4 regions of the Kitasatospora sp. NPDC089797 genome follow, and region 1 is predicted to be linked to each of the others. Evidence: riboswitches for the same ligand, from Rfam matches in the RefSeq annotation. Region 1 holds a riboswitch; each other region holds the start of a gene.
What was found. Region 1 has a riboswitch for cyclic di-AMP ahead of AB0O91_RS19725 (glycoside hydrolase family 16 protein). Riboswitches for the same ligand answer to the same signal wherever they lie in the genome.
Positions count from the first base shown of each region.

Region 2: linked by a shared signal. The riboswitch ahead of AB0O91_RS34930 (transglycosylase family protein) and the one ahead of AB0O91_RS19725 (glycoside hydrolase family 16 protein) in region 1 are both predicted to bind cyclic di-AMP.
Region 3: linked by a shared signal. The riboswitch ahead of AB0O91_RS24575 (M23 family metallopeptidase) and the one ahead of AB0O91_RS19725 (glycoside hydrolase family 16 protein) in region 1 are both predicted to bind cyclic di-AMP.
Region 4: linked by a shared signal. The riboswitch ahead of AB0O91_RS23125 (NlpC/P60 family protein) and the one ahead of AB0O91_RS19725 (glycoside hydrolase family 16 protein) in region 1 are both predicted to bind cyclic di-AMP.

Region 1 is NZ_JBFBGS010000022.1:138,142-145,522, forward strand. It holds gene AB0O91_RS19695 (phosphotriesterase) at 1-61, shown strand, start outside; gene AB0O91_RS19700 (SDR family NAD(P)-dependent oxidoreductase) at 544-1,308, opposite strand; gene AB0O91_RS19705 (TetR family transcriptional regulator) at 1,425-2,144, shown strand; gene AB0O91_RS19710 (alpha/beta hydrolase-fold protein) at 2,243-3,394, shown strand; gene AB0O91_RS19715 (phenolic acid decarboxylase) at 3,425-3,754, opposite strand; gene AB0O91_RS19720 (lipase) at 4,012-5,361, shown strand; cyclic di-AMP (ydaO/yuaA leader) riboswitch at 5,552-5,717, shown strand; gene AB0O91_RS19725 (glycoside hydrolase family 16 protein) at 5,719-7,017, shown strand; gene AB0O91_RS19730 (IclR family transcriptional regulator) at 7,149-7,381, opposite strand, start outside.
Region 2 is NZ_JBFBGS010000060.1:12,909-20,289, forward strand. It holds gene AB0O91_RS34915 (ATP-binding protein) at 1-414, shown strand, start outside; gene AB0O91_RS34920 (DUF397 domain-containing protein) at 758-1,021, opposite strand; gene AB0O91_RS34925 (hypothetical protein) at 1,582-2,523, shown strand; cyclic di-AMP (ydaO/yuaA leader) riboswitch at 2,991-3,161, shown strand; gene AB0O91_RS34930 (transglycosylase family protein) at 3,169-4,518, shown strand; gene AB0O91_RS34935 (hypothetical protein) at 4,740-4,940, shown strand; gene AB0O91_RS34940 (LacI family DNA-binding transcriptional regulator) at 5,032-6,051, opposite strand; gene AB0O91_RS34945 (glycoside hydrolase family 13 protein) at 6,077-7,381, opposite strand, start outside.
Region 3 is NZ_JBFBGS010000030.1:92,601-99,981, forward strand. It holds gene AB0O91_RS24545 (ATP-binding protein) at 1-159, opposite strand, end outside; gene AB0O91_RS24550 (SpoIIE family protein phosphatase) at 431-2,590, opposite strand; gene AB0O91_RS24555 (PP2C family protein-serine/threonine phosphatase) at 2,598-3,722, opposite strand; gene AB0O91_RS24560 (WHG domain-containing protein) at 3,859-4,431, opposite strand; gene AB0O91_RS24565 (alpha/beta hydrolase) at 4,460-5,284, opposite strand; gene AB0O91_RS24570 (YiaA/YiaB family inner membrane protein) at 5,429-5,719, opposite strand; cyclic di-AMP (ydaO/yuaA leader) riboswitch at 5,917-6,075, shown strand; gene AB0O91_RS24575 (M23 family metallopeptidase) at 6,088-6,921, shown strand; gene AB0O91_RS24580 (hypothetical protein) at 6,989-7,381, opposite strand, start outside.
Region 4 is NZ_JBFBGS010000028.1:35,742-43,122, reverse strand. It holds gene AB0O91_RS23155 (aminotransferase class V-fold PLP-dependent enzyme) at 1-395, shown strand, start outside; gene AB0O91_RS23150 (Lrp/AsnC ligand binding domain-containing protein) at 406-687, opposite strand; gene AB0O91_RS23145 (rhomboid family intramembrane serine protease) at 729-1,511, opposite strand; gene AB0O91_RS23140 (hypothetical protein) at 1,712-1,975, shown strand; gene AB0O91_RS23135 (NYN domain-containing protein) at 2,249-3,550, shown strand; gene AB0O91_RS23130 (NlpC/P60 family protein) at 3,750-4,784, shown strand; cyclic di-AMP (ydaO/yuaA leader) riboswitch at 5,121-5,277, shown strand; gene AB0O91_RS23125 (NlpC/P60 family protein) at 5,288-6,415, shown strand; gene AB0O91_RS23120 (NlpC/P60 family protein) at 6,657-7,381, shown strand, end outside.

The DNA of each region.
Region 1 (7,381 bases):
CGACCGGCTGCTGGTCGCCAACCCGGCGGCCGCCCTGGCCACCGACTGGCGCGCCCCGTGAGGAACCCGCGCCCGTGAGCACCCGTTGACGAGGACCGGTGCCCGGGTCGGAAGAGCCACCGCACCAGGGGCGCCGCACGGGCCGGGCGGATGACGGACCGGTCGACCGACCGGCGGACCGACCGGCGGACCGACCGGCCCACGGCTCGCGCCGAGGGCTCGTGCGGCGGGCGGCGTGCCGGTCCTCCGGACGGCCGCCCTGACCGACGTGCCGCACGCTGCGCCGCACCGTGCTCCCCGGCAACGAACCCGCGCCGATCCGCTACCGGCGCCACGGGGCCGTCCCGCTCCCCGAGTCCGGCGAGCGAACTCCTCCCCGACGGGATCAGCCGTCCGCTGCTGCCGGCGCACCAGCCGCTCCGACGGCCGGCCGGGGAGGACCGGGCCTGCGGGCCGGACCCGCCGACCCGGGCGCGGGGACGCCGACGGGGCCTGTGCCGGATGGGGGACGGCACAGACCCCGCCGCGGGCCGGACCGACGGCTCACATGTGGGTGCCGCCGTCGATGCGGAGCTCGGTGCCGGTGACGAAGGCGCCGTCGTCGGAGGCGAGCATGGCGATCACGCCGGCCACCGTCTCCGGGCCCGCGAAGCCCTGGCCGAGGGCGGGGGAGAGCTTGGCGAGCAGGCTGAAGTCGGCGTCGGCGGGCAGGCCGGGGTTGTTGGTCATGCCGCTGTCGATGCTGCCCGGCGCGACGCAGACCGCGCGCAGGCCCTGCTTGGAGTACTCCGAGGCGATCGCGTGGGTGAACGACTGGATGCCGCCCTTGGTCGCGGCGTAGGCGGCCATGTAGGGGTGGGCGAAGGTCGCGGAGGTGGAGCTGAAGTTGACCACCACGCCCCTGCCGTTCGCGAGCAGCGCGGGGAGCGCCTCGCGGGTCATCAGGAAGGTGCCGGTCAGGTTCACCGCGAGGAGCCGGTTCCAGAACTCCAGGGTGGTCTCGTGGGTGTGCGAGGAGCGGAGGATGCCGGCCGCGTTGACCAGGACGTCCAGGCCGCCCAGGCCCGCGATCGCCTCGGCGACGCCCGCCACCACGGCGGTCTCGTCGGCGATGTCCAGCACCTGGACGGTCAGCCGGTCGGCGGTGCCGTCGGCGGTCGCGCGGTCCAGGGTCCTCTTCAGGCCGTCCTCGTCGACGTCGACTGCGACGACCCGGCCGCCCTCGGCGAGGACCCGGTGCACGGTCGCCTGGCCGATGCCAGAGCCGCCGCCGGTGATCAGGACGTTCCGTCCGCTGAAGCGCTCCATGGTGGTTCTCCTTCGTTCGCGGTCTCTCGACCTTGAGAGGCACGGTACGCCTTCATGGCACGTTGCGCCAATAAGTCTCGACGTGCCATGCCAGCGCCATCTGCCACTGCGACGCGATGTGCCACGGTGCCGCCCGGATGCGTACGCTGACCCCTGTGACCGGACGCCCGACCCTGACCCAGCGCCGCCGTGACGCCACCCGGCTGGAGATCGCCCGCACCGCCGCCGCGCTCTTCGCCGAGCGGGGCGCCGAGGCGACCACCGCCGAGGAGGTCGCCGCCGCCGCGGGCATCTCGCTGCGCACCTTCTACCGATACTTCTCCGTCAAGGAGGACGCCGTCGCCCCGCTGCTGGCGGCGGGCGGGCAGCGCTGGGTGGACCTGCTCGCCGGGAGTCCGGCCGAGCTGCCGCTGCGCGACGCGCTGGAGCGGTCGGCGGTCGAGTCGCTGACCCCGGCCGACGACGAGGCCGTCGAGGCGATGCACTGGACCCGCAGTCTGCTGCGCGACCCCCGGCTGGACGGCACCTGGCAGCGGGTCCACTCGGCGTCGGAGGAGCGGTTGCGGTCCGTGCTGGCCGACCGCTGCCCGGAAGGCGCCGACCCGCTGGAGATCCGGCTGGCCGCCGCCGCGGCCACCGTGGCGATCCGGGTGGCCCTGGAGCAGTGGGCGGCCTCGGAGGCGTCGGTGACCGGCCCGGGCTCCCCGCAGGACCTCGGGGCCCGCTGCATGCGCGAGCTCACGGCGGGCCTGCGGCTCTGGGGTCGGACGGCCGAGGCGTGGCCCCACGGCCGCAGCCGCACAGCCGCCGATCAGCTTCCTCCCAGCTCCCGCTAGGGTTGGTCCTCGCGCCCCGGTGGGGGAACCGGGGTGACCACCTCGGATGTCCCTGAGCGGAGGGGGCGTGGAGTTCGAGGCGTGGGAGCAACTGGGACATGGGTCTGACGAGCCACAAAGTGCTGGCGCTGACCGTACTGATAGCGGTCGTGATGATGGTCGGCACGGTCTGGCTTTGGCCCAGACTCGCCAGGAAGAGCTGGCAGGCGGTGCTCGGCCGGATCGGCACGCTGCTCGCCACCCAGCTCACGGTGCTCGCCGCGCTCGGCCTGGTGGCCAACAACTACTTCGCCTTCTACAGCAGTTGGGACGACCTGCTGGGCACCGGCAGCACCGGTCCGGTGGTGATCCACAACAAGGCGGACGCCTCCGGCCGCCTGCTCGTGGAGACCATCGGCCAGGCCTCGGTCAAGGGCGGTGGCGCGATGGGCCGTGAGCCCGGCCAGTCCGGCGAGATCCGCAAGGTCCGGATCGACGGCAAGGAGAGCCGGCTGTCGACCGAGGGCTTCGTCTACCTGCCGCCGCAGTACTTCCAGCCCGAGTACGCGCACCGGCAGTTCCCAGCCGTGATCGTCAGCACCGGGTTCCCAGGAATCGCCGAGAACCTGATCACCCGCTTCAACTACCCGGGTGCGGCGCTCAAGCTGCTGCAGGAGGGCCGGATGCAGCCGACCGTCATGGTCATGCTGCAGCCCTCGCCCGCCCTGCCGCAGGACACCGAGTGCGAGGACATCCCGGGCGGCGCCCAGTCCGACACCTACTTCACCAAGGACGTCACCTCGGCGATCCAGGCCAGCTACCGGGTCTCGACCGATCCGCACGCCTGGGCCTTCATGGGCAACTCGACCGGCGGCTACTGCGCCGTCAAGCTGGCCATGCGCCACCCGGACGTCTTCCCGACCGCGGTCTCCCTGTCCGGGTACTACGACGCCGCCGACGACCCGACGACCGGTGACCTCTTCGGCGGCAGCAAGCAGCGCCGCAACGAGGCCGACCTGATGTGGCGGCTGAAGAACCTGCCGCAGCCGGACGTCTCGGTGCTGCTGGCCGGCACCAAGAAGGGCGACGGCAACTACAAGCGGGACACCGAGGCGTTCGTCGAAGCGGTGCAGAGCCCGATGAAGGTCTCGTACAGCATGCTGGAGAACGGCGGCCACAACTTCGAGACCTGGAACGCGCTGCTGCCGTCCTCACTGGAGTGGCTGTCCCAGCACCTCAAGGTGCCCGCCCAGCCGGGCCGGACCGCCTGACGGACGGGGTCGCCCGGGCCGGGACCCCGCTCAGGCCACCCACTCCAGCGTCCCGGTGTGCAGCTGGCCGACCCGGCCGCCCTCGCCCTCGAAGGTCCAGAAGGCCCGTACGGTGAGTGCGTTGAGGTCCATCACGTGACTGACGGTGATCCCGCTCTGCTCCGTCCAGCTGACGAAGTAGATCTCCGGAGCGACCTCGGCGACGTGCAGCCGCACGTCCTCCCACTGGCCCGCCGACTCGCCGAGGCCCTCCCACCGCAGCCGGGTTCCGTCGGCCGAGTAGGAGTTGCGGAAGGCCGCGCCGTTGTCGACCCGGAAGACGTAGGTACGGCCGGCGAAGGCGGGCAGGGGCGCGGTCATGGTGGGGCGGGACCTCTTCTCGGGAGCGAGCGGCAGGGTGCGGTCGGACGTGCGGTCGCACGGTCACGGACCGTGCGGATCGTGCGGGTCGGGCACGGTGCACTTGTGCACCGCGGAAAACGTCAGGGTTCCAATTTATCCGACCGGGCGGACTCGGGCGGCCCCGCACCACGGTACGGTCCGCCACCGCCCGGCCGCGCACGGTGTGCGACCGGCACATGGGCGTCGACGGCACGCCGGTCCTACCGTCCACGCCCATGAGACGCACCCCCACGACCACCCCCGCGCACACCCCCACGACCAGCCCCACCGGGACCCCCACGAACAGCACCCCCGCCGGACGCACCCCCGCCGGGCTCTGCGCCCTGCTGCTGACCCTCACCGCCCTGCTCCTCGGCGTCCCCGCCGCCGGTGCGGCGAGCGGCGCGCCCGCAGCGGTGGCCGCCGCCCCGCCGGTCCTCGAAGCGACCTTCCCCGCCCCCGGCAACGGCTGGGCGAAGGTCGAGCGCTACCTCGACCCCACCCCCGGATTCCGCGCCGAGCAGTTCCCGGCCGACGGCCGCGGCGATCAGGAGGGCGCCCGCCGCACCTACTTCGGCACCGGCGAGCCCTCCTCGGCCCGGTTCCTGCTCTACTCCGCCACCGGCTGGGACACCGGCGGCACCGGCACGCCCGTCCTGCTGGTCCACGGCGCCAACGACAGCGCCGACCGCGCCTGGGCGAACCCGGGGGAGAGCGGCAGCTGCGGGGCGTCCAGCTGTCCGTCCACCGGCCTCGCCCAGTACCTGGCCGGCACCGGCCGCCGGGTCTTCGCCGTCGGCTTCGCCCACAAGCAGGGCGACAACCTGCTCCAGGCCCAGGCCGTCGGTGACGCGCTCGCCCTGATCCGGGCCCGGCTCGGCGTCCCCCGGGTCGACGTGGTGGCCTGGAGCAAGGGCGAGGTGGCGGCGAGGGCGTACGTGTCCTCGGTGCGCCCCTCCTGGGGGCGGGCGTACGCGGGGGACGTGCGCCGCCTGGTCACCCTCGGCGGGCCGAACGGCGGGCTCGACTACGTCTACGCGCACGGCTGGGACTTCGACCTGGTCACCTGGCCCGCCTGCGGGGGCACCGCCAACGCGCCGTCCCCGCACCTGTTCATGACCTGCTACGGCACGTACACGGCGCAGCCCTGCCTCGGGGTGCTGCCGACCGGAGGCAGCGACTGCTACCCGGGCCAGCGCCAGCTGCTCGCCCGCTGGGACGCGACCTACGGGGTGGACACCACCGCCCAGGACTGGTGGACCACCTACTACGGCGGCCAGGGCTTCTACACCTCCGGGCAGGGCATCCAGGCGGCCGTCGACGCCGGCTCGCTGATCGCCCCGCTCCAGCGCGCCGGGATCCCCGCCTCGGTGCCCACCTACCTGCTGGCGGGCGGGTCGGCCGACATCCCGGGGGTGCTGAACGAGAACCGGGGGCCCAGCGACGGCATCGTGTTCACCGCGAGCGCCCTGGACACCACCGGGATCGCGACGGTCGGCGGCACCCGGCTGCTCACCGGGCTCAACCACCTGGAACTGGCCTGGGCGCCGGACGCCGAGGCCCAGGTCGCCCGCTGGCTCGACTGAACCGCCGGGCACCGCCGCGCGATTGATCAACTCGGCCACCACGCAGCGTGGTTGATCGACACCACTGTGAGCTGTGCGACAACCGGCCGGATCCGGTTGTCCGTTCACGGACGGCCTGCCTAGCCTGCAACCGTCGTCCGCCGTCGCGGACCCCGCCGCCGGGACGCCGAGTCCCGTCCACCCGCCGGCGGGTACTCGAGCACCACAGCGGACGGGAGCGGGGGAACCAAGGTCAGTGCCCGGCCCGTGCGCACCAGCGTGCGGGCCGCGGCTAGGGGTGAAGCCGCTCCACAGGCGGCCGGGCAACTGCAGCCCGAATCCGACAGCTCACCTCGCAGGCGTCGCAGAGGACACCCCATGCACCAGCCTGCCCGGCGCCGCCGCGCGCCCCGCCACGCCCGTCCCTCCCGCCGCGGCCGCAACGCCGCCCTCGCCGCCACCGGGGCGCTCGCGATCACCGGCGCCGGCCTGCTCGGCCTGCCGTCGGTCCCCGGCGCCCAGGCCGCCACCGGCCCGACCGTCACCCAGGACCGCCTCGGCCCCGCCACCATGGTCGCCGGCAAGGCCGCCACCGCCTCGCTGGGCCTGCACTCCTCGTCCTGCTTCACCGCGAAGACCGTCGGCGTCGGCGTCCGGGACGCGCACGGCGCCAACCTGGACTTCCCGGGCAGCGCGGGCAACGTGCGAATATGCCCGAGCGGGTTCGCCTTCACCAGCGGTGCCCGCTCGCTGCCCGCCGGGACGTACACCCAGTTCGGCTTCTGGCAGGACCTCGGCGGCACCTGGCACAACCTGCCCTCGCAGCAGCTGGTGGTCTCGGCCACGGCGACGCCCACCCCGGCCCCCACCCCGGCCCCGACGGCGAAGCCCACCACGACCCCCACCACGACCCCCACCACGACCCCCACCGCGACGCCGTCGCCGACCGCCACGGCCACCCCGACGACCCCCGCGCCGTCCTCCCCGATCGCCGGCAAGTCGCTGACCTGGTCGGACGAGTTCAACGGTCCGATCGCCTGGGGTCAGCGCTGGGTCGGTGACAAGAGCACCGCGTACAAGTACGGCAACCACAACCCGGGTGACAACAAGCTCGACTGGCTGAACAAGAACAACGTCACCGTCGCGAACGGCGTCGCCACCTTCACCGCCACCCCCGGCGGACCGGCCCTGGAGAACGGGCAGCAGTCCTGGAACACCGGTTTCCTGACCACTGAGGGCTCCGCCGAGGGCTTCCAGGTCAAGACCGGTGACTACGCCGAGGCCCGGGTCAAGATGCCCTCCGTGGCCGGCGCCTGGCCCGCGCTGTGGAGCTGGAAGAACGGCAACGGGGAGATCGACTCCTTCGAGTACCACCCCGACAACCCGAGCCTGCTGGAGCTGACCAACCACGTCAACCCGAGCGACCCGGAGTACTACACCGACACCAAGGCCGTGGCCAAGGACCAGTGGGTGACCATCGGCACCTACTACGGCGCCAACTCGGTGGACTGGTACGTCAACGGCGTCAAGGTGCACTCGGACAACAAGGGCGTGGGCGCGAACTTCTCCGCGTACCTGATCCTCAACCTCTCGGTGAGCGCGGGCAAGTACCACCCGGCGCCGCAGGGGAACACCCCGATCAGCTTCTCCGCCGACTACGTGCGCGTCTACCGCTAAGCCGTCCGGCCGGGGTAGCCGCCCGAGGACCAGCCGCTCTCAGGAACCGGCAGCCCGCCGACCTCGCCGAGGTCGAGCGGCTGCCGGTTCCTGCGTCACGGGACCTTCATCGCCAGGAAGTTGACGGACCGTCAGGGGGCCAGCACCTGCCCGAGGCGGGTCGCGATCTGGTGCATCACCGGGACCAGTGCGGATGCTCCCGCCTGCTCCTCCAGCGCCCGGATCCGGGCCTCCGGGCCGGACACCGACAGGGCGGTGGGCGTCGGCGCGCCCGGGACCGCGAGCGCGATGCAGCGGACGCCGATCTCCTGCTCCTGGTCGTCGACCACGTAGCCGCGCTCGCGCGCCTCGGCGAGCTGGTCCA
Region 2 (7,381 bases), on a different contig from region 1:
ACCAACGCGCTCCGGCATGCGATCGGCGCACGGCCCGACCCCTCGGGCGGCGCCCTGGGCGAGTACGACTTTCCCACACAGCCGACCCCGGACGGACGGCTGCCGATCCGAATAAGCCTGGTGCACCGCGCACCCCAGGTGGTCTGCGCGGTGAGCGACCCGAGCAGCACCGGCCCGGTGGCCCGGGAGGCGGACTTCGTCGCCGAATCCGGCCGCGGACTGCACCTGGTGGAGTCGTTCAGCCGCTCCTGGGGCTGGCACCCGCTGGGCAGCGGCAAGGTGGTCTGGGCCATGTTCGAGGCGGAGCCGGTCGGCGGCGGACTGGACGGCGGCGGACTCGACGCCTGCGGGCCGGACGGCCGCCCGCTGGACGGACGGATCGACATCGGTGGACGGCACCGGCGCTCGGCCTAGCGCCGCACGGCGCACGGCCGGCCGACGGACGACCCGGGAGGACCACTCCCCGGGCCCTTCAGCCGGGCCCCGAGCCGGACCGGACGACGACTCCCGCGGGCCCGGTGACCCGGACGGTCCCGGCAGCCCCTGTGCCGCTCCCGGCCGTCGCGGGCACCGCAGCAGCCCCGGCCCCCAGGACCGCCCGCGGAACCGCTCACAGGACCAGGACGGGCCGGACACCCCGGGCCGCACGGTCCGTCACGGACCGGTCCGACCGCAGGACCGCCTCCCGGCGACGACAAAAAAGGCCGTCGTGGTGTCAGCACCCACGACGGCCCCCCGATGGTGGAGCGGCAGCCGGTCAGACCGCCAGGTGGTCGAACTCCCCGTCCTTGGCGCCCAGCAGCAGGGCGGAGATCTCGGCCCGGGTGTAGATGAGCGCCGGGCCGTCCGGGAAGCGCGAGTTGCGCATCGCGACGTCGCCGCCCGGGAGGGCCGCGAACTCGACGCAGTTGCCCTGGGAGTTGCTGTGCCGGCTCTTCTGCCAGACCACCCCCTGGAGGTCGGCGGCGGCCATCCCGTTGTAGGTGTGGTTCGAGCCGTGCGTGTCCTGCGAGTCGTGCATAGAAGTCTCCCGAAGAGCTCCGGAGTTGTCGTCCAGCGCGGCGCCCCCGGCACCCGCCGAACGAACGGACCGGCCCCGTACCGGCCCGGCACAACGCCTCACTTGACGCGATGATAGCCGCAGTGCACGTGCATCAGCACGGGACATTGCAGGTGCATGTGCCTTTTTACCGGTCGCCGCGAACTCTTCACGGGCCCTTCTCCTGACGGTACGTAAACGGACATAGCCGACTGAATCGACGAGTCGTCCATAACCGGCCGTGAGCGGCCCCCCGCTGAATGTTGATCTTCGAATGCCGGGAGTCGCACCGCCGTGACCCTCCGTCAGCCCGGCCACCGGCTGTGAGACATCTCACGCACCTCTCATGCAACGCGCCGCCCCACCGGACACGTCAGGAGCAACTGCGGGGGCCCACGCGGGGGTTGGGCGAAGAATGTCCGGATTGTAGGCAATCGACCCGGAGTCGACCGGCCAGGACACGGCCTCGGCACCGCGGCCGCCCGAAGCCCGTACGGCAGCCGACTGCAGGCCTGACGGGCCGATGTCCTACGATCTCCGGCATGAGCACCGCAGCCATCCCGGGCGCGCCACTGCCCGTCCGCACTCCAGGCTCCCGTGCGCGGGGGCGCCACCGCCGCCCCGAGCGCCCCGAGATCCGCACCGGCTCGCCGGCCCTGGTGCTCGCCGTTCCCGCGGCCGCGGGGCCCGAGTCCCGTTCGGTCGTCGAGGAACTGCTCTCGATCGTCCGCAGCGAGCACACCGGCGTCCAGGCGGCGGTCGGCTACCTCCCGGGCGGCGCCGAGACCGAGGACCCGGAGGAGCGCACCGTCGCGGAGCTGCTGGCGGCGGCCGCCGAGGCCGGACTGCCGACGCCCGTCGTGGTGCCGCTGGTGCCCGGCCCGCACGGCTTCCTGGCCGAACTCCACGCCCTCGCCGCGGAGTACGGCGCGACCGTCACCGACACGCTGGGCCCGCACCCGCTGCTCGCCGAGGCCGTCCACGTGCGGCTCTCCGAGGCCGGGCTGGCCCGGGCCGACCGGGCCCGGCTGTTCGCCATCGCGACCGCCGCGGACGGCGTGGTCCTGACCACCGTCGGCGGCGAGGAGGCCGCCGCCGCGGCCGGGATCACCGGCGTCCTGCTGGCCGCCCGCCTGGCCGTCCCGGTCGTCGCCGCGGCGCTCGACGTGCCCGGCTCGGTCGCCGGGGCCGTCGACCACCTGAAGGAGACCGGCTCCCAGCGCCCGGCGCTGGCCCCGCTCGTCATCGGCCCGGAGGCGGACTCCGAACTGCTCGCCACGGCCGCCGAGGAGACCGGCTGCCCGTCGGCCGCGCCGCTGGGCGCCTACCCGACGGTGGGCCAGCTGATCGCCTCCACCTACCTGGCCGCACTGCCGACGCCGACCGCGGAGGAGCTGGCCGAGGCGGAGGCCGTCGCCGCCGACGGGGCCGGAGAGGGCTCCCGACGGGCCCACGCGGCCGCCGAGGAGCCCCTGGAGGGCTGATCGGCGCCCCTCCGCGCCCCGCGACGCCGTCGCGGGCCACCCGCACCACCGAAGGGCCCGGAACCGCCGCGTTCCGGGCCCTTTCGGCGTGCACGGATCGCCCCTTTCGAGAGTTCAGCGGGCAATGCGGCGCAATGTCCGTTTCTGGTGCCTTTTGTCGATGAATAGCCGGCGCGTTGCCGGGCGCTCGATCCACGGGCGCTCCACCCGCCCGACCGTGCGCCCCCGTCGCACTTCGACGCTCCGTCACCTTTTTTCTGAGCCTGAGCCAATTGCGAGAATCAGTCGCGATATTGCTGGAAAATGATCACTTTCGATCATGAATTACGGCCCATTTGGCCTTTCCCGCTAAGCCGTGATGCGCATCACAGGTATTTGCAGTTTGAACTTAAGTCTGCTTAACGTGCTCCCCGTTCGTGACCACACGGACCCAGTTCATCCGCGACGCCGAGTCCTGCCGTCGGATGTCCTGGCAAGCGCGAAAACGCATCACGGCAGGAGCGGGGGAACCACAGGTAAGTCGCCCCGGACCATTTCCCGGAAACGGTCCAGGGCTAGGGGTGAAGCCGCGCCACAGCGCGGCCGGGCAACTCCAGCCCGAATCCGACAGCTCACCTCGCAGGCGTGGGAGAGGACCGCGTCTTCATGCTGCCTTCCAACGGCAACCGCCTGTCCAGCCGCACCCGCCGCGTGATCGCCGCCCTGGGCGTCGCCGGCGTCGGCCTCACCGTCCCCTGCCTCACCACCGGCACCGCGAACGCCGCCCCGGTCTCCACCTGGGACAAGGTCGCCCAGTGCGAGAGCGGCGGCAACTGGGCCATCAACACCGGCAACGGCTTCTTCGGCGGCCTCCAGTTCACCTCCAGCACCTGGGCCGCTTTCGGTGGCAACGCCTACGCCGCGCGGGCCGACCAGGCCACCAAGGACCAGCAGATCGCCGTCGCCGAGAAGGTCCTCGCCTCGCAGGGCCCCGGTGCCTGGCCGGTCTGCTCCGTCCAGGCGGGCCTGACCAAGGGCGGCGCCGCGGCGTCCGTCGACACCTCCGCCGGTGCCTCCACCGGCGCCTCCACCGCCAAGCCGGCCACCAAGCCCGCCGCGAAGGCGACCAAGCCCGCCAAGCCGGCCGCGCCCGCCCAGGACCAGGCACAGGCCTCCGGTGACTCGGCGTCCGCCGCCCCCGCCACCGGGTCGGCCGACAACACCTGGGCGCAGAAGCGTCAGGCACAGGCCCAGGCCGGCGGCTACACCGTCGTCGACGGCGACTGGCTGTCCACCATCGCCGACAAGCACAACGTCCAGGGCGGCTGGCAGCGGCTGTACGACCTCAACCGCACCACCCTGACCGAGGGCCCCGACACCATCTACCCGGGCCAGCAGCTGACCTTCGGTGACGGCGGGGCGGCCCAGGCCGGCCAGACCTCCGGCACCGCCAAGTCCGGCTCCGACTTCACCTGGTTCGACCGCTCGCAGCAGTCCGGCCAGGCCTCGAACGGCGGTGCCGTGAACGCCAAGCCGGTCGACCAGAGCAAGCCGTCCGGCTCCAAGCCGGCCGCCTCGAAGCCGGCCACCAAGCCCGCCGCGAAGCCCGCCCCGCAGACCCAGACCGGGACCCAGACCCAGACCCCGGCCGCCACCGGCAGCATGGCCGCCGCCGTCTCCTTCGCCCAGTCGAAGGTCGGCCAGGCCTACGTCTACGGCGGCACCGGCAACGGCGGCTGGGACTGCTCCGGCCTGACCCAGGCCGCGCTGCGCGCCGCGGGCATCAACATCCCGCGCGTCGCCGCCGACCAGGCCGCCGCCAGCACCCACGTCTCGCTGGACAGCCTGCAGCCGGGCGACCTGCTCTTCTGGTCGAACAACGGCCAGGACTCCGGCGTCTACCACGTCGGCATCTACATCGGCAACGGCCAGTACGTCGAGGCCGCCAACCCGAGCTCCGGCGTCCGCCTGCAGACCGTCGCCAACTGGGCGCCGGACTTCGCCGGCCGGGTCTGAGCCCGAGGTCGGCACGCGGCCGACGGATGCCGGCCGACGGATGACAACTGACAGATAACAGACAACAGATTTCATCAGCTGTCAGTTGTCGGCCCCCGACCGCCCCGGGAAGAGTCTGGTCGCTCTTCCCGGGGCTTCGGCGTCCCCGGAGGCCGGCCGCCGCATGGCCAAACCCCGCCCCGGCGGGCATGCTGCTGCTCTGCACCCGAGGAGGAGTCACCATGGCCCAGGTCACCGTCACGCTCGACGCGAACCTCGCGATCGACGCGATGCTGCTCTCCGGTACCAAGAACCCCCAGGACGCCGTCGAGCTGGTCCTGCGCGACTACCTGGCCCGCGGTCGCCGCACCGGGACCCGCACCGGCGACGCGGCCGACGGCCACCGGGTCACCGCCGACCGTCCCACCGTCCAGGAGGGCTGAGCCCGACCGCAGCCGGGCGGACCGCACGCCGACGGGCCCCGGAGGGCAACCGCCCTCCGGGGCCCGTCAGTTGAGACGCGACCCACCGGCCTCAGCGCGCGCACGCCCCGGTGGAACCCCGCATCACCAGCTCCGGCTGGAACATGAACTCCCCGCGCTGGGCCGCGTTCCCGCCGACCTCCTCCAGCAGGGCGTCCACCGCCGCCGTCGCCATCGCCTCGACCGGCTGCCGGATCGTGGTCAACGGCGGCTCGGTGAAGGCGATCAGCGGCGAGTCGTCGAACCCGACCACCGAGACGTCCTGCGGCACCGACAGCCCCCGCTGCCGCACCGCCCGGATCGCCCCGAGCGCCATCATGTCGCTCCCGCAGACGATCGCCGTGCAGCCCTTGTCGAGCAGTGCCCCGGCCGCGGCGTGCCCGCCCTCCACGCTGAACAGCGTGTGGTGGACGAGTTCCTCCGCCTGCTCCCGGCCGAGCCCGAGCACCTCGCGCATCGCCGCCGTGAAGCCCTCGATCTTGCGCAGCACCGGCACGTACCGCCGCTGCCCGACCGCCAGGCCGATCCGCTCGTGGCCCAGTTCGGCCAGGTGCTGGACGGCCATCCACATCGCGGCCCGGTCGTCCGGTGAGATGAACGGCGCGTCGATCTTCTCGCTGTAACCGTTGATCAGCACGAACGGCACCCCGCGCCCGGCCAGCCGGGCGTAACGGTCGTGGTCGGCCGTGGAGTCGGCGTGCAGTCCGGAGACGAAGACGATGCCCGCCACGCCCCGGTCCACCAGCATCTCGACCAGTTCGTCCTCGGTGGAGCCGCCCGGGGTCTGGGTGCACAGCACCGGCGTGAACCCGTGCCGGCTCAGCACCTGCTCGATCACCTGCGCCAGCGCGGGGAAGATCGGATTGCTCAGCTCGGGCGTGATCAGCCCGATCAGCCCGGCACTGCGCTGGCGCAGCCGGGTCGGCCGCTCGTAGCCGAGCACGTCCAGCGCCGCCAGGACGGTCTGCCTGGTGGCGGCGGAGACGTTCGCCTTGCCGTTGAGCACGCGGGAGACGGTGGCTTCGCTGACCCCCGCCTGCGCCGCGATGTCTGAGAGTCGCGCCGTAGTCACGGTCCCAGAGCCTATTGCAACCACGTCAGACCGCCCACCAGCCGGTGGCGTCCGGAGCGAGCACGGTCTCGCCGCCGTCCACCACCAGGTCGGCCGAGGCCAGCAGCAGCCGTCCCGGGGCCGCGATCCGCACCGGCTCGGCGGTGGTGTTCACGGTGCAGAGGAAGGAGCCGCGGCGGAAGACCAGAGTGCCCTCCGGGCCGTCCAGCCACTCGACCTCGGTGCCGGCGCCGAGGTCGGGCTGCGCCCGTCGAACGGCCAGCGCGCTGCGGTAGAGCTCCAGGGTGGAGGAGGGGTCGCCGGTCTGCGCCTCGACGCTCAGTTCGGCCCACTCGGCCGGCTGCGGCAGCCAGGACGGCCCGCCCGCGGCCGGGCCGAAGCCGTACGGGGCCTCGGTGCCGGACCACGGGATCGGCACCCGGCAGCCGTCGCGGTAGCCGTCCTGGCCGGCCTGGCGGAAGAAGGAGGGGTCCTGGCGGACCTCGTCCGGCAGGTCGGTGACGTCCGGCAGGCCGAGCTCCTCGCCCTGGTAGACGTACGCGGAGCCGGGCAGCGCGAGCATCAGCAGGGTGGCGGCCCGGGCCCGGCGCAGCCCGAGCGACCGGTCGCCGGGCGTGCGGATCTGGGTGCCGAGACCGGGCTCGTTGGCGAACCGGGTGGCGTGCCGGGTGACGTCGTGGTTGGAGAGCACCCAGGTGGTGGGGGCGTCGACCGGGCGCATCGAGTCGAGCGACACGTCGATCACCTCGCGCAGCGCGGCGGCGTCCCAATCGGTGCCCAGGTACTGGAAGTTGAAGGCCTGGTGCAGCTCGTCCGGGCGGACGTAGTTGGCGGTGCGCTGGACGGTCGGGGTCCAGGCCTCGGCGACGCCGATCCGCTGGCCCGGGTACTCGTCGAGGATCCGGCGCCAGCTGCGGTAGATCTCGTGCACGCCGTCCTGGTCGAAGAACGGCATGACGTCGTTGCCGAGCAGCTTGAGCTGGTCGGCGCCGCCGAGGTCGGGCAGTCCGGGGGCCTTGACCAGGCCGTGGGCGACGTCGATGCGGAAGCCGTCCACGCCCATGTCCAGCCAGAACCGCAGGATCGAGCGGAACTCGTCGGCGACGGCGAGGTTGTCCCAGTTGAAGTCGGGCTGCTCGGGTGCGAACAGGTGCAGGTACCAGTCGCCGGGGGTGCCGTCCGGGTTCTCGGAGCGGGTCCAGGCCGGGCCGCCGAAGATGGACTCCCAGTCGTTGGGCGGCAGTTCGCCGTTCTCGCCCTTGCCGGGGCGGAAGTGGTAGCGGTCGCGCAGCGGGGACGCCGGGCCCTCGCGCAGGGCGCGCTGGAACCA
Region 3 (7,381 bases), on a different contig from region 1:
GGAGAGCTCGCCGGCCAGCTGCTCCTGGAGCCGGGCGAGTTCGTCCGCCAGCCGGTCGGCCCGGCCGCGCTGGGTGACGGACACGGCGCGGTACCGCGCGGCGGCCACGAGGGCGAGGACGGCGAGCACGCCGGTAGCCGTTGCGCACCACTGAGTCATCGTCACGCCGCGAATTCTAGGGCGATGATCCTACGAAGGTGTGAACGGATCTCGCCAAGTGACTGGATCTCGTCAATATCGAGTCAATACACCGTCATTCCGCCGTGGTTCGGACCCGATCCCGGGGCTCTGACGAGCCGTCCGGCCGTTCGTCCAGGGTCTTTCGACCCGCTTCGGGGTGACTCGTGGTGGCCGATCGACACCCTGGGATGTGTGGGGCTCGTGTGCAGGATGTTGTTGAACGTGCGACATTCGGTGCGGGTGAACGGTGTCACCGCGGGGACACCACCCGGTGCAGGAGCAACAGCGCCACGTCGTCCGGGCGGGAGCGGCGTTCGGTCACGTTCAGGGTGAGCAGGTCGGCCAGCCGCTCCAGCGCCGGTGCCGGACCGATCCGCCCCGGACCGGTCTGCCGGGCCCACAGCTCCAGCCCGCCCAGCATCCGCTGCACCGACTCGTCGTAGTCCTCCTCGCGGTCCTCGACCAGCCCGTCGGTGTACACCAGCAGCGTCTCGCCGCCCGCCAGCCGGCCGGTGGCCAGCGGGTACGGCTGCCCCGGGTCCACCCCCAGCGGCGGGCCGCCCGGCAGCTCCAGCTCCACGGCGGTGGCGTCGGCGGCGATCCGGACCGGCGCCGGGTGCCCGGCCCGGGCCGCGGTCAGCCGGCCGTCCGCCGGGTCCAGGGTCAGGTAGAGGCAGGTCGCGAACAGGTCGGTGTCCAGCTCGGCCAGCAGCCGGCTGGTCCGGGCCAGCGTGGCGGCCGGGTCGTGCCCGTCCGTGGCGTACGCCCGCAGACCGCTGCGCAGCTGGCCCATCACGGCGGTCGCCTCGGCGTTGTGGCCCTGCACGTCACCGATCACCAGCCCGATCCGGCCGTCCGGCAGCTTCAGCAGGTCGTACCAGTCGCCGCCGATCTGCATGCCCTCGGTGCTCGGCAGGTAACGGGCGGCGCTGGCGATCCCGGGCAGCCGGGGCAGCGAGCGCGGCAGCATCGCCCGCTGCAGCTCCCCGGCCCGGTGGTGGTGGGTGTCGTACAGCCGGGCCCGTTCCAGGGACTGCGCGAGGATCCCGGCGAACGCCGAGTACAGGGTGCGGTCCTCCCGGCTGAAGGCGCGCTCGGCGGCGAAGGTGATCAGGCAGGAGCCCACCTGCCGGCCGGAGGCGACCAGCGGCAGCACCGCCCAGGCGGCCGGGGCCTCCGGGCGCCGGGGCGTGCCGCCGGGCTCGCTGAACAGCGGGGCGGAGCGGGCCAGCGAGTGCTGCATCACCGGCTCGGAGAGGTCCGCCAGCCGGGTCAGCTCGGCGCGCCGCGAGCCGCCGTACACGGTGTGCGAGACCGGCAGCAGTCGGCCCTCGTCCACCAGGTCCAGCACGATGCTGTCGGCGCCGAAGGCCGGCCGGGCGACGTCGGTCACCGCGGTGGTGACGTCCCGTACGGTCACCGCGCGGGACAGCGCCCGGGTGAGCGACAGCAGCAGCGCGGTCCGGGCCCCGGCCGGGTCCTGCCGCGGCCCGGCGTCCCCGGCCGGGCGGTGGTCCACGTCGGCGATCAGCCCGGCCATCCGCACCGGGCGCCCGTGCACGTCCAGCATCACCTCGCCGGACTCCTCGACCCGCGCCGCCCTCCCGCCCGGGCGCAGCATCCGGTAGCCGATCCGGTAGCGGCCGCCGCCCGCCAGCGCGTCCGCCAGGGCGGCCTGGACGTCCGGCAGGTCCTCGGGGTGGACGATCCGCTCCAGCTCCGGGGCGGCCCGGTCCGGGGCGACCGGCCGCCCGGCCAGGGCGAACGCGGCGGCGTCCCAGTGGCTCTCCCCGGTGACCAGGTCGCGTTCGAAGGCGCCGTGCCCGGCGGCCCGCACCGCGAGCGACAGCAGCGGGTGGGCCGGTCCGGCGTCCGCGGCCGTCGGTTGCGGGGGCCGGGCGTCCGGGCGGGCCGGCCCGTGGTCCAGCAGGTGGTGCAGCCGGTGGGCGCAGGCCCCGGCGATGGTCTCCAGCACGTCCAGGTCGCGGCCGGGCACGGTGCCCCGGTGCGCCAGCGCGAGGGCCAGCACGCCGATCGGTTGCTCGTCCACCACCAGGGGCAGGGTGACCACGGCGACCATCCCGGTGCCCAGGCCGGCGTTCCGGTTCGGGTAGTCGATGCTGGTGTGCTCGGGGCTGAGCAGGTACGGGCGGCGCAGCTTGAGCGCCATCGCGGCCGGCAGCCCGCCGGCCGGGTCGACCAAGCCGTAGCGCTCGTGCGCCCAGTCCGGCAGTCCGTGCGAGGCGGTCAGCCGGAGCATCCCGGCGGAGTCCAGCAGGTAGAGCGCGGAGCCCTCGCCGGTGATCCAGCCCGGTCCCTCGGCGAGCACGGTGCCGAGCAGCTCGGCGGCGCTGGTGCAGCCGAGCAGCAGGCGCACACAGCGCATCGGACTGCGAACGGGAGAGGACACCCAATCTTCATACCCCATGTCGACGGTCCGCGGCCGTCCTCAACCGGCGCACCAGCACCAGCGTCCGGTCGTCCGCGACGTCCTGCGCGACCGCGTCCACCAGCCGGTGCGCCGCGCCCCGGACGGCCTGCTGCTGCGGCAGGTGGGTGCGCACCTCCGGCTCGGCGGCGGCCAGCAGCCGGTGCAGCCCCTCGTCCAGGTCCCGGCCCGGAACCTCGACCAGGCCGTCGCTGAACAGCAGCAGCGAATCGCCGTGCCCCAGCCGTCCCGCCAGCGCCGGGTAGGACGCCCCCGGCACCAGCCCCAGCGCCGGCCCGCCGTGCTCCGAGGGCTGCCAGCCGGTGCGCCGGCAGAACCGCACCGGCGGGGGGTGGCCCGCGTTGAACAGCCGGTAGCAGCCGGTCGCCGGGTGCAGCGCCAGGTGGACGGCGGTCGCGAAGTGGTCCTCCCAGCCCATCCGCACCAGGTGGTCGTTGGCGGCCGGCAGGAAGGCCTCCGGCGGCACCCGGCCCAGCAGCATCGCGAACGCGCCGGACAGGTGCGTCGACCGGGCCGCCGCCCGACTGCCCTTGCCCGACACGTCGACCAGCACCAGCTCCAGCAGGTCCTCCTCCGGGCGGTGGGCGCACAGCAGGAAGTCCCCGGAGAACGACGCGCCCCCGGCCGGGGCCAGCGCGCTGTCGAAGTGCCAGTCCAGCAGCCGTTCCGGGAGCCGGGCCAGGGCCCGGTTGTGCGCGGCCAGCTCCAGCAGCATCGAGTCGCCCTGCGTCCCGCGCAGCCCCAGCCGGTGCCGGAACCGGTTCGCCGACAGCACCGTCGCCCCCGTCGCGGCCAGCACCACCGTCACCCCCCAGCGCACCCCGCGCGGGTCCTGCACCACCGCGCCCAGCCCGCTGCCCGCCAGCGCGGCGCACACCAGCACCAGCAGCTGGCCCCGCCGCAGCACCAGCCCGCCCACCACCAACGGCAGCACCAGCGCGGACGGCGGCCAGCCGTACGGCAGCAGCAGCGGCAGCAGCCCCAGCAGCACCGTCACCCCGAGCAGCAGCCCCAGCGCCACCCGGCCCGCCCGGGCGTCCCCGTCCAGCAGCCGCCCGTACCAGCGCCGCACCCTCGCGATCAGTGCGGGCACCCGGGACCTCCGCCAAGGCGTGGGCGGTCCCCTGTCATGACCACCAGTCAGCCCGGTCACACTAACCCGTCCGGCGGCACCGGCCCCCACCCGACCGCCGCGCGGGACGCCGGCCCGGCGCGGCGCGGTCGGCGTGCTACGCCGGGCGGGGCCAGGAGCGCAGGCCCGTGGTCAGGGTGGTGACGAGGCGGTCGTGGGTGGTGGTGAGGTCCTCGGTGAGCTGGAAGGCGCCGGTGATGGACAGCGAGGCGAAGCCGTGGGCGAGGGAGCGGACGGTGCGGGCGGCGTGGATCGCCTCGGAGCCGTCGAGGCCGTAGCCGCGCAGGACGGCGATGATGACGCCGACCAGACGGGTGGCGGCGCGGGTGAGGTCCTCGTCCGGCTGCGGGGCCTGGGGGAGGGCGGTGTAGCGGTGCGGGTGGCCGGTGGCGTAGGCCTGGTAGGCGCGCAGGACGGCGGTGACCGCGTCGTCCCCGCTGCGGCCGACGGCGGCCTCGGCGAGCCGGTCGGCGAGCTCGTCGGTGACCCGGACGGCGATGAGCCGCCGCAGTTCGGCGAGGCCGCCGCTGACGTGCTTGTACAGCGAGGGGGTGGCGACCCCGGCACGGGCGGCGACGGAGGCCAGGGTGAGGGCCTCGGTGCCCTGCTCGTCGAGGAGGGCGAGGGCGTGGTCGACGACCTGGTCGGGGGTCAGTCCTACGCGGGGCATGGGTGCGGGTCCTCCGTACGGACGAGGGTCAGGCGAGTTCGGCGAGGAAGGGCAGCAGGGCGTCGGCGACGGCCTGCGGGTTGTCGGCCATCGGGTAGTGCCCGGACCCCTCGATCATGACCTTCCGCGCGCCGAGCTTCCCGGCCTGGAGGTCGGCGACGGCCTCGGGCTCCGGGAAGTCGGGGTCCTTGCTGCCCATCAGCACGAGGGCGGGGCAGCGGACGGCCGCGCACCAGCCGGTCGGGGCGGAGTCGCCGGTGACGTAGCCGCGGGTGGCGGTCCGGCGGCCGGGGGTGCGCAGGGCGGCGACCAGTCCGTCCACGTAGCGGTCGAGGTCGGCGGGGCGGGGGCCGGGGAAGGCCATCCTGCGCAGGTAGTAGCCCCAGACGCCGGGCCAGCGGACCATCGCGGCGCCCATCACGACCATCACGCCCCGCATCAGGGCGTTGGAGCGGTGCTCGACGAAGGCGTCGATCAGGGCGATCCCGGCGACCCGCTGCGGTGCGTCCCCGGCGATCCTGACGACGGTGGCGCCGGTGTAGGACTGGCCGACCAGGACGGCCCGCCCGATGCCGAGGTGGTCGAGCAGGGCGAGCACGTCGGTGGCGATCGCGGCGGGGCCGTAGTCGTCCCAGACGATCGAGGACTCGCCGAAGCCGCGCAGGTCCATGGTGACGACCCGGTGCCCGGCCGCGGTGAGCAGCGGGTGCAGGTGCCGGTAGGCGTGGCGGGAGTCGAGCATGCCGGGGAGCAGGACGACGGGGGTGCCGTCGCCCTGCCGGGTGTCGTCGTACGCGAGCCGGCCGCCGGGCACGTCGAGGTACCGGGTGTTCGGGGTGGTGGTGCCGTTCATGGTGGGCCTCCGCTGGCTCGCTCTGTGCTGCCGATAGCCATAAAGCTAAGGCTAATAGCCTTAGCCGTCAAGCCCCGCCGGGCCGGCCCCGCCCGGGGGCCGCCGGGCCGGTCCCCGGCTCGCGGCCCGCCGGGTCGGCGCGGCTCAGGGCCCCTCGACCCGGAACGGGTCGTGCTCGCTGAGCAGCTTCTCCAGCCGGGCCTGGTCGACCCGGGCGACGGTGTCCGTGGACTCCTGCCGGTCCCGGACCACCTTGGCCAGCGTGAACGAGGAGGTGACGGTGTAGAGGAGGCCGATCCCGAGGAAGGCCCGGGTCCAGCCGCCGACGGGCAGGTAGGCGATCCCGACGGCGAGGGCCGCGGCGGAGAGGGTGAAGGAGAGGACGGCCTGGACGTAGTACGCGGCCGTGGTCCGTGACTGCATCGGTGCGCTCATGGCGCCAGGATGCGGGCGGCCGGCCCGGTCGCACATGAGTAGGAGTACTCAGATGGGGCCAGGTGCTTGAAGGATCGTTCGTTGACGTCCGATCACCTGCTCCACAGCCGTCCCGGACGGATGGCTTGGAATCAGAGCCTCCTAGGATTAACGTTTGATAACGCAGCGCGGTCGTCAACGCCGTACCCAGACGGCACCGTGCGCCGTCGCCTAATCCCGCCGGCCGGCCTCCGGGCAGGTCAGGGAGCCGGGGAACCACGTTCCTTGGGGTGAATCGGCGGGGCCCCGGCCCGGCCGTAGGAGACCTTCCTGCTCCGAACCCGTCAGCTAACCCGGTAGGCGCGAAGGAAGGAAAGGAGCGCGCCCCCGTGGCGTCGACGCACACCCCGGCACACCCGGCCGGCCCCGCAGCCGGTACCCAGCTCCTCGACCACCCCGTCCCGGACGACCCCGGGGCGCTCGCCCCGGAGGCCGAGGCCAACCGCCACCGGATGCCGCGTCAGACCCGCGGAGCCTCCCCGCTGCTCGGCGTCACCGCCGTCGCCGCCACCCTGGGCGCCACCGGCTTCGCCTCCGCGACCCCGGCCGCCGCGCCCGCGATCGAGGCCCAGGACGAGTCCCCGGTCGCCCTGGCCGCCGACCCCGGCCTCGCGCTCGCCGCCCGCATCCAGCAGCAGGCCGACAGCCAGCGCACCGCCGCCGAGGAGGACGCCCGGGTGCAGGCGGCCCAGGAGGCCGCGGCCAAGGCCGCCGCCAAGGAGGCGGAGGCCGAGCGGGCCGCGGCGGAGGCCGAGCGGGCCAAGGCCGCCGCCCTCACCCTGCCGGTGAAGGACTACAACCTCTCCGCCCACTACGGCCAGAGCGCCCGCTACTGGGCCCACCTGCACACCGGCCTGGACTTCGCCGCCGACACCGGCACCGCCGTCTTCGCGCTCGGCCAGGGCACCATCACCTCGGCCGGCTGGTCCGGCGCGTACGGCTACCGGATCGTCGAGACCCTGCCCGACGGCACCGAGATCTGGTACTGCCACCTCTCCTCGATCATCAAGGGCTCCGGCAAGGTGACCGCCGGCCAGCAGATCGGCAAGGTCGGCGCGACCGGCAACGTGACCGGCCCGCACCTGCACCTGGAGGTCCGCCCCGGCGGCGGCGCCCCGGTCGACCCGGAGACCTGGCTCCAGCAGCGCGGCCTCACCCCGTAGCCACCGCCGCGAAGGCCCCGGACACCCGGTGTCCGGGGCCTTCGCGGTACCCGTTCCGGCGGGTGCGTCACTCCGGCGGCAGCTGCGCCAGGTACGCCTCGATCTCCGCCGCCCCCGGCTCCGGCGCCAGCTCGGGGAACTCCTCCACCAGCAGCCGCGGCAGCCCGGGCACCGTCCACCCGCCCAGCAGGTCGAGCGCGGCCTCGGCCGCCGCCGTCTCGAACTCCTCGAAGCCCCCGGCCAGTTCGTCCGGCATCGGCCGCCCCAGCGCGTTCAGCTCGGCCAGGTTGCGGTAGCTGCGCCGCATCAGGCCCTGCTCCAGCAGCCGCCGCGCGCCGTCGGTGGCCATACCGACCGACAGCACCCGGCCCGCACCCCACCAGCCCTGCTCGTCCGGCTCGTCCAGCCAGCCGGTCGGGCCCAGCGCCTCGTACCCGGCCAGCCGCTCCTCCTCGGTCAG
Region 4 (7,381 bases), on a different contig from region 1:
CGGAGGTCCGGGTGCTGAACCTGTTCGGCGCCGGGTCGGCCCGGGTGGGCGTGCTGTCCTTCGTGGTCCGGGGCTGGAACAGCTCGCACTTCTCGGCCGCGTTGTCCGCCGAGTACGGCATCGGGGTGCGCGACGGGCTGTTCTGCGCCCACCCGCTGGTGCGGACGCTGCTCGGGGAGGAGGAGGTGGCTCCGTCCGAGTGCGGGGCGCCCGAGCCCTCGCTGCCGGGGGAGCGCAGCCTGAACGCGATCCGGGTGAGCTTCGGGGCGGGCACGCCGGACGAGCACGTCGAGCGATTCCTGACGGCCGTCCGTGAGCTGGTCACCGAGGGCGCGGCGTGGAACTACCGCAACGAGGGCGGCCGTTGCGTCGCCGACACCCGTCGCGAGGGCTGAGGCCCGCTCGTCACTCGTCCAGGCCGAGGGCGAAGGCCGCTTCCAGGTCGTGCTGGGAGTAGGTGCGGAAGGCGATCTGGGTCTCGGTGTGGGCCACGCCCGGGACCTTGTTGAGCCGGCCCGGGATGACGTCGGCCAGGTCGTCGTGACGGCGCACCCGGACCATCGCCACCAGGTCGTAGCCGCCGGTCACCGAGTACACCTCGCTGACGCCCTCGATCGCGGCGATGGCCTCGGCGATCTCCGGGATGCGGTCGACGCTGGTCTTGATCAGGACGATGGCAGTGATCACTGTGCGGGCTCCTTCATGGGGTGCGGTCAGCGTATCGGGCCTCAGCCGGGGCGTCTCGGGGGGTGCCCGACGACGGTGCAGGCGTACAGGAAGCCGGCCGAGAAGCCGATCACGTGCACCAGGTAGGCCACTCCGGGCCCGGCCGAGTGCACCGACCACCACTGCAGGGCGAACCAGAGGCCGAGGACCAGCCAGGCCGGGAAGCGCAGCGGGAGGAAGAGGAGCAGCGGGACCAGGGTGGTCACCCGGGCCCGCGGGTGGAAGCGCAGGTAGGCGCCGAGGACGGCGGAGATCGCCCCGGAGGCGCCGATCAGGACCCGGGTGGAGTCGGGGGAGTGCGCCTCGGCGAGTGCGAAGCCGTACGAGGCCAGGCTGCCGGCGGCCAGGTAGAAGAGGAGGAACCTGGCCCGGCCGACCCGGCGTTCGACGGTGGGGCCGAAGACGTGGAAGAAGAGCAGGTTGCCCAGCAGGTGCAGCCAGCCGGCGTGCAGGAAGAGGCCGGTGAGGGCGGACACGGCCGGGTGTTTGCCGGGGGTCGGGGCGGCGGGGCAGCCGGGGACCGGGTCGGGGGCCTCGGCCAGTTGTTCGGCGGTGAGCGGGTGGCCGGTCAGCAGTTCGGCGGGGACGGCGCCCCAGCGCTGCTCGTAGCGCTGCTCGGCACAGATCCGGGCCTGGCCGGTGCCGTACAGCGGGTTCAGGCCGGCCGCCGGGCCGAGCAGGAAGACCAGGGTGTTGAGTGCGATCAGGGCGTAGGTGACGGCCGGGGCGGGCGCCGCCGGGCGGCCGTCCCGCGCATCGGTGTGGTCGGGGGCCGCGAGCGCCATGCGGCCAAGCATTCCTCCGGACGCCGCACATGACACGACGGTTTACGGCAGGTGGACTAGCCATCAAGTTCCCCTGACCGGTGGTCGTGATGGTTGCCCCAGGCAATAGGCTTGGGCCGGGCAATCCCGTCTCCCGCCGCCGATGCCGGGGCTCCGGGGGGAGCGCCTAGCCCACCTGGGACCAGCCGAGAGGATCCCCGATGACCGTCCCCGCCCTGACCGCCGAGACGCGCTGGCGCTGCACGCTGTGCGGCAACCTCACCCGCTTCGACGTGACCCGCACCGCGCGGGTCACCGAGTTCCTCCACTTCGACCTGGCCGGTGAGTCCGCGGTCGAGGAGACCGAGGTGCACAGCGAGACGGTCGAGTCGGTGCGCTGCCGCTGGTGCAACGCGGTGGACCAGGTCGAGCTGGTGGCCCGCCCGGGTGCCGGGACCCCGGAGGCTTCCGCCGAGCAGGGCTGATCCCGGCCGGAGCGGTGGGCGGCGCGTGACGCGCCCGTCCGCCGCACGGGACAATACAGACAAGACGCACGGAGCGTGACGACAGGGGCGGCCGCGGGCCGCACCCGCTGGACCAGGATCGGAGCCGAGGACGTGGTGGACGCAGCGAGGGAGCCCGCCGACGCGCAGGGGCTTCAGCCCGCTGCGCAGGCACCGGCGCCGGATGCCGAGACGGCCCCGTCCGAGACCCCGCTCCCGGAGCCGGCCGGCGGCGTCGAGCGCACGGCGGAGAAGCTGGACCGGCCGCTGCCCGAGGGCGTGCGCCGGCGCGTGGTCGGCCTGGCCTCGGACGCGCTGGGCGGGTTGCCGCCCGGGGAGCTGCCGCAGAGCCTGCGTCAGTACGTGAAGTTCACCCCCGCGCGTCGGGCCAAGTACGCGGCCACCGCGCTGGCGGCGGCGCTGGAGTCCGAGCCGGCCTTCCGGGTGCGGATAGCGGAGCGGCTGCGGCTGGGCCAGCCGGACCTGGTGAAGGCGCTGGAGTCGGGCACCGTCCCCGGCGCCGCCGATCCGATGGACGTCGCGGCCGCCGCCTACCTGGTGCGCTCGGCGGGCTGGAGCCGGCTGGTCGCCGAGGCCGGCGAGGAGGCCGAGCGGGCCGGGGCCGAGGACGCCGCGGCGGAGGCCGGCCGGCTGGTGGAGAAGCTGCAGGCCGAGCTGGCCGAGGTGCGGGCCGCCGCGCGGGCGGACCTGGACCGCCAGCGGGCGGAGTTCGAGGGCGTCCGGCGGGAGGCCGAGTCGCTGCGCAAGAAGGTGCGGTCGCTGGAGAGCGACACCCGCCGGGCGCAGGCCGAGACCCGGCGGGTGGCCGGGGAGCTGGAGGCGGCGAAGGCGCAGGCCGCGGGGGAGCGCAGCGCGGCCGAGGGCGAGGCGCGGCGGCTGAAGCACCGGGTGTCCGAGCTGGAGACGGCGGCCGAGCAGGGCCGCCGGTCGGCCCGGGAGGGGCGCAGCGTCGAGGACATGCGGCTGCGGCTGCTGCTGGACACCGTGTTGCAGTCGGCGCAGGGCCTGCAGCGGGAGCTGGCGCTGCCGGTCTCCCAGATCCGTCCGGCGGACCTGGTCGAGGCGGTGGTGCCGGGGGCGGCCTCGCCGCACGACGTGGCCCGGCGCGGCCTGGCCGAGGACGATCCGGCGCTGCTGGACCAGCTGCTGGCGATCCCGCAGGTGCACCTGGTGGTGGACGGCTACAACGTGACCAAGACCGGCTACCCGACGCTGCCGCTGGAGCAGCAGCGGATCCGGCTGCTGGGCGGGTTGGCGATGCTGGCCCAGCGCACCCAGGCGGAGGTCACCTGTGTGTTCGACGGGCAGGACCTGGACGTTCCGGTCCTGATGGCGCCGCCCCGCGGGGTGCGGGTACGGTTCAGCCGGACCGGGGAGACCGCGGACGAGCTGATCCGCCGTCTGGTCCGGGCCGAGCCGCAGGGCCGTCCGGTGGTGGTGGTGTCCACCGACCGGGAGGTTGCGGAGGGCGTGCGGAAGGCGGGTGCGCGCCCGGTGGCCTCGGTGCTGCTGTTGAACCGGCTGGCCCGGCCCTGACCGGGGCCGGAGGGGGTGACGGCAGGTCGGGGCGGTGGCCGGGCGGGTGTGCGGATCCGGTGAAGTCCGTGGGGGAACCGGAGTTCACGCCTTCGGGGGAGTGGCAAAACGGATAGATCTTCACTAGGGTCTGGCGTCAAACCTATTTTCCGGAATCTCACCTGATCAGGTGAGTCCGATGGAAGAAGGAGCCGGTCCCTTGGCCTCCCACCGCCGTCCCAAGCAGCCGAGCCGCGCGCGGGTCTCCGTGCTCACCGCGGCCGCTGCGACCGCGGTCGCGCTCTCCGCCCAGGTGGCCGCGCACGCCGCGCCGCAGCCGAACAAGACGGACGTCAAGGCGCAGATCGACCAGCTCCAGCAGGAGCAGGAGCAGGCGGCGGAGAAGTACAACGGCGCCAAGGAGCGGGCCGACCAGCTCCGCAAGCAGGCCGACCAGCTGCAGGACCAGGTGGCCCGCAGCCAGGACCAGATGAGCCAGCTGCAGGTGGGCCTGGCCCAGGTCGCGGGCGAGCAGTACCGCACCGGCGGCATCGACCCGTCCGTCCAGCTGATGCTCTCCTCCGACCCGTCCGGCTACCTGGAGAAGGCGTCCAGCGTCCAGCAGGCCAGCGCCAGCCAGACCGAGGCGCTCAAGGGCCTGCTCGACCAGCAGCGCCGGCTGGACCAGGAGAAGGCCGAGGCGGCCGCCGTGCTGGCCTCGCTGGACTCCACCACCAAGGACCTGAACCAGGCCAAGTCGGACGTCAACACCAAGCTGAAGGCGGCCCAGGACCTGCTGAACTCGCTCAGCGCCGCCGACCGGGCCGCGCTGCGGGCCCAGCAGCAGCAGGACGACCGCGCCTCGCGCGGCAGCGACCGGGTCGACCTCGGCAACCTGCCGCCGGCCAGCGGCTACGCGGCGGTGGCCGTGGCGAAGGCGATGAGCAAGCAGGGCTCGCCGTACGTGTGGGGCGCCACCGGGTCGAGCACCTTCGACTGCTCCGGTCTGATGGTCTGGGCGTACGGCCAGGCCGGTGTCTCGCTGCCGCGCACCTCGCAGGAGCAGGGCCACATCGGGACGGCCGTGACGCTGGCCACCGCCCAGCCGGGCGACCTGGTGATCTACGGCGGGGACATGCACCACGTCGGGATGTACATCGGCAACGGCATGGTGGTCCACGCGCCGCACACCGGTGACGTGGTGAAGGTGATGAAGGCCGACGCGATGTCGATCAACACCATCCGCCGGATCTGACGGACCGACACGCCGCGGGAGCCCGTTCCGGCCCTGTGATCCGCGCCACCCCCGATCGGGGGTGGCGCTTCGGTTTGCGCGACGCGCCGGTCGGTCGGTGAGACCTGATCAGCTTTGCGTGCGCCGACGATCACCATCAGTCATTTTCACAAAAGAAACTGGGTAATCTTCCGTCTTTTTTCTGACAAGGATTTGAACGGATCACGGTTCAGTTACTAGGGTCGTGCTCCGAGCCACCGCACTGTCGATCACCCAGCCTGGGTGGCGGCGGTGGTTACCGCCGAGTTCGCGAAACAGCGGGGCAGGTCGAAGCGACTGCCCGACAGGGGAGCCCAGTAGTCGGGGGCGCTGCGGAGCGGAGCCGGGGAACCACACGTTCCTCCGGGGTGAATCGGCGCCAGGTCGGCCGCGGTTGGGGCCGGTGAGGCGTCGTAGGGCATGCTTCCGGCCCGAACCCGTCAGCTCACCCGGTAGGCGGACGTAGGAAGAAGGAGTCCGCCTTCGTGGCGTCCCATCGTCGTCCCAAGCCCGCCAGTCGCGCCCGTGTCTCGATCCTCACCGGCGTCGCCGCCGCGGCCGTCGCCCTCTCCGCGCAGTCCGGCGCGCACGCCGACCCGCAGCCGACCAAGGACCAGGTCAAGGAGCAGGTCGACCAGCTCAACGAGCAGGCCGAGCAGGCGACCGAGAAGTACAACGCCGCCCAGGAGAAGCAGCAGGAGCTGGAGAAGCAGGTCTCCGGCCTGCAGGACCAGGTGGCCCGGCAGCAGTCGCAGGTGACCGACCTCCAGGGCGGTCTCGCCGAGATCGCGAGCGAGCAGTACCGCAACGGGGGCATATCCCCGACCGTCCAGCTGATGTTCTCCTCCAGCCCGGACAACTTCCTCAACCAGGCCGGTGCGCTGAACCAGGCCGGCAGCACCCAGAAGAACCAGCTGAAGCAGCTCCAGGAGCAGCAGCGCAAGCTGGACCAGGACCGCACCGAGGCCCAGGGCAAGCTCGCCGAGCTGGAGTCGACCACCACTCAGCTGAAGGCCTCCAAGGACGAGGTCCAGAACAAGCTGAAGGCCGCCCAGGACCTGCTCAACACGCTGACCGAGCAGGAGCGCCAGGCGCTCAAGGCCGCCGAGGACAAGGCCGCCGCCGACGCCAAGGCCAAGGCCGACGCCGCCGCGAAGGCCGCCTCCCAGTCCGCCGGCTCCGACCGCGCCTCGCGCGACAGCAGCCGCGGCGACCTCGGCTCGGGCTCCTCGGCCGCGCCGGTCAAGGTCGCCCCGGGCAGCTCGCACGGTGCCGCCGCGCTGGCCGCCGCCGCCACCAAGGTCGGCAGCCCGTACGTCTGGGGCGCCACCGGCCCCGGCTCCTTCGACTGCTCCGGCCTGATGGTCTGGGCGTTCAACCAGGCCGGCGTGTCGCTGCCGCGCACCTCGCAGGAGCAGGCCGGCGCCGGCACCCGGATCGGCTCGGACATCTCCCAGGCGCAGCCCGGCGACATGCTGATCTTCTACGGCGACGCCCACCACGTCGGCATCTACGCCGGCAACGGTCAGGTGCTGCACGCTCCCAAGCCGGGTGCGTCGGTCCGCTACGAGGCCGTCTCCAACATGCCGCTGGCCTCCATCGTGCGGGTCTGACCTCGCTCGGTCGTCCGACCGGCCAGGCTTCCACGGGCCCGGTCCTCCAGTACGGAGGGCCGGGCCTGCGGCTTTTCCGGCGCCTCGGTCAGATGTCCGAATAGGGGTCAAATATTCGGGTCGGGAGGGGTTTGGACTCACTTGCCCGGACTCGCTAACGTCTGCCACCGGACTCCCGCTCGACGGCCGCCCACCGGGGCGCGGCCGCGGGGCCGCGCCGCAGGACTGGAGCCGCTGCCGCATGGCCGTGCACCGCCGTTCCCAACTGCTCGCCCGTGCGCTGGTACTGACCGCGGCCGCCACCACGGCCCTGGGCGTGGCGACCGCCGGAAGCGCCCAGGCCGCCCCCGGGGCGCCGGACGCGCCCGACCGCAAGGAGGTCAAGGCGCAGGTCGAGCAGCTGTACGACGAGGCCGAACAGGCTTCGGAGAAGTACAACGCCGCCCAGGAGGCGCAGAAGCGGCTCGTCGGCGAGACCACCACCCTCCAGGGCGAGGTGGCCGCGGCCCAGGAGCAGCTGAACGACCTGCGCGGCGACCTGGCCGCGGTGGCCGGGGCCGAGTACCGCAGCGGCGGGATGACCCAGACCGCCCAGCTGATGCTCTCCACCGACCCGGAGGGCTACCTCGCCCGCGCCCGCACCCTGGGCCAGGCCGCCGAGCGGCAGCAGGAGACGCTGCACGAGCTGGTCACCCGTCAGCGCCGGCTCGACCAGCGCCGCACCGAGACCGCGGCCAAGCTCTCCGAACTCGACCAGGCCCGCCGCACGCTCGCCGAGAACAAGCAGCAGATCCAGCAGCGGCTGGCCAAGGCCCAGAAGCTGCTCAACGGCCTGGGCGCCGCCGAGCGGGTCCGGATGGCGGCCCAGGACGCCCGGGAGGCCGAGCAGCGCGCCACCCGGGGCACCGACCGGCTGGACCTCGGCAACGCCCCGGCCGCCTCCGAGCGCGGGGCGGCCGCGCTGGC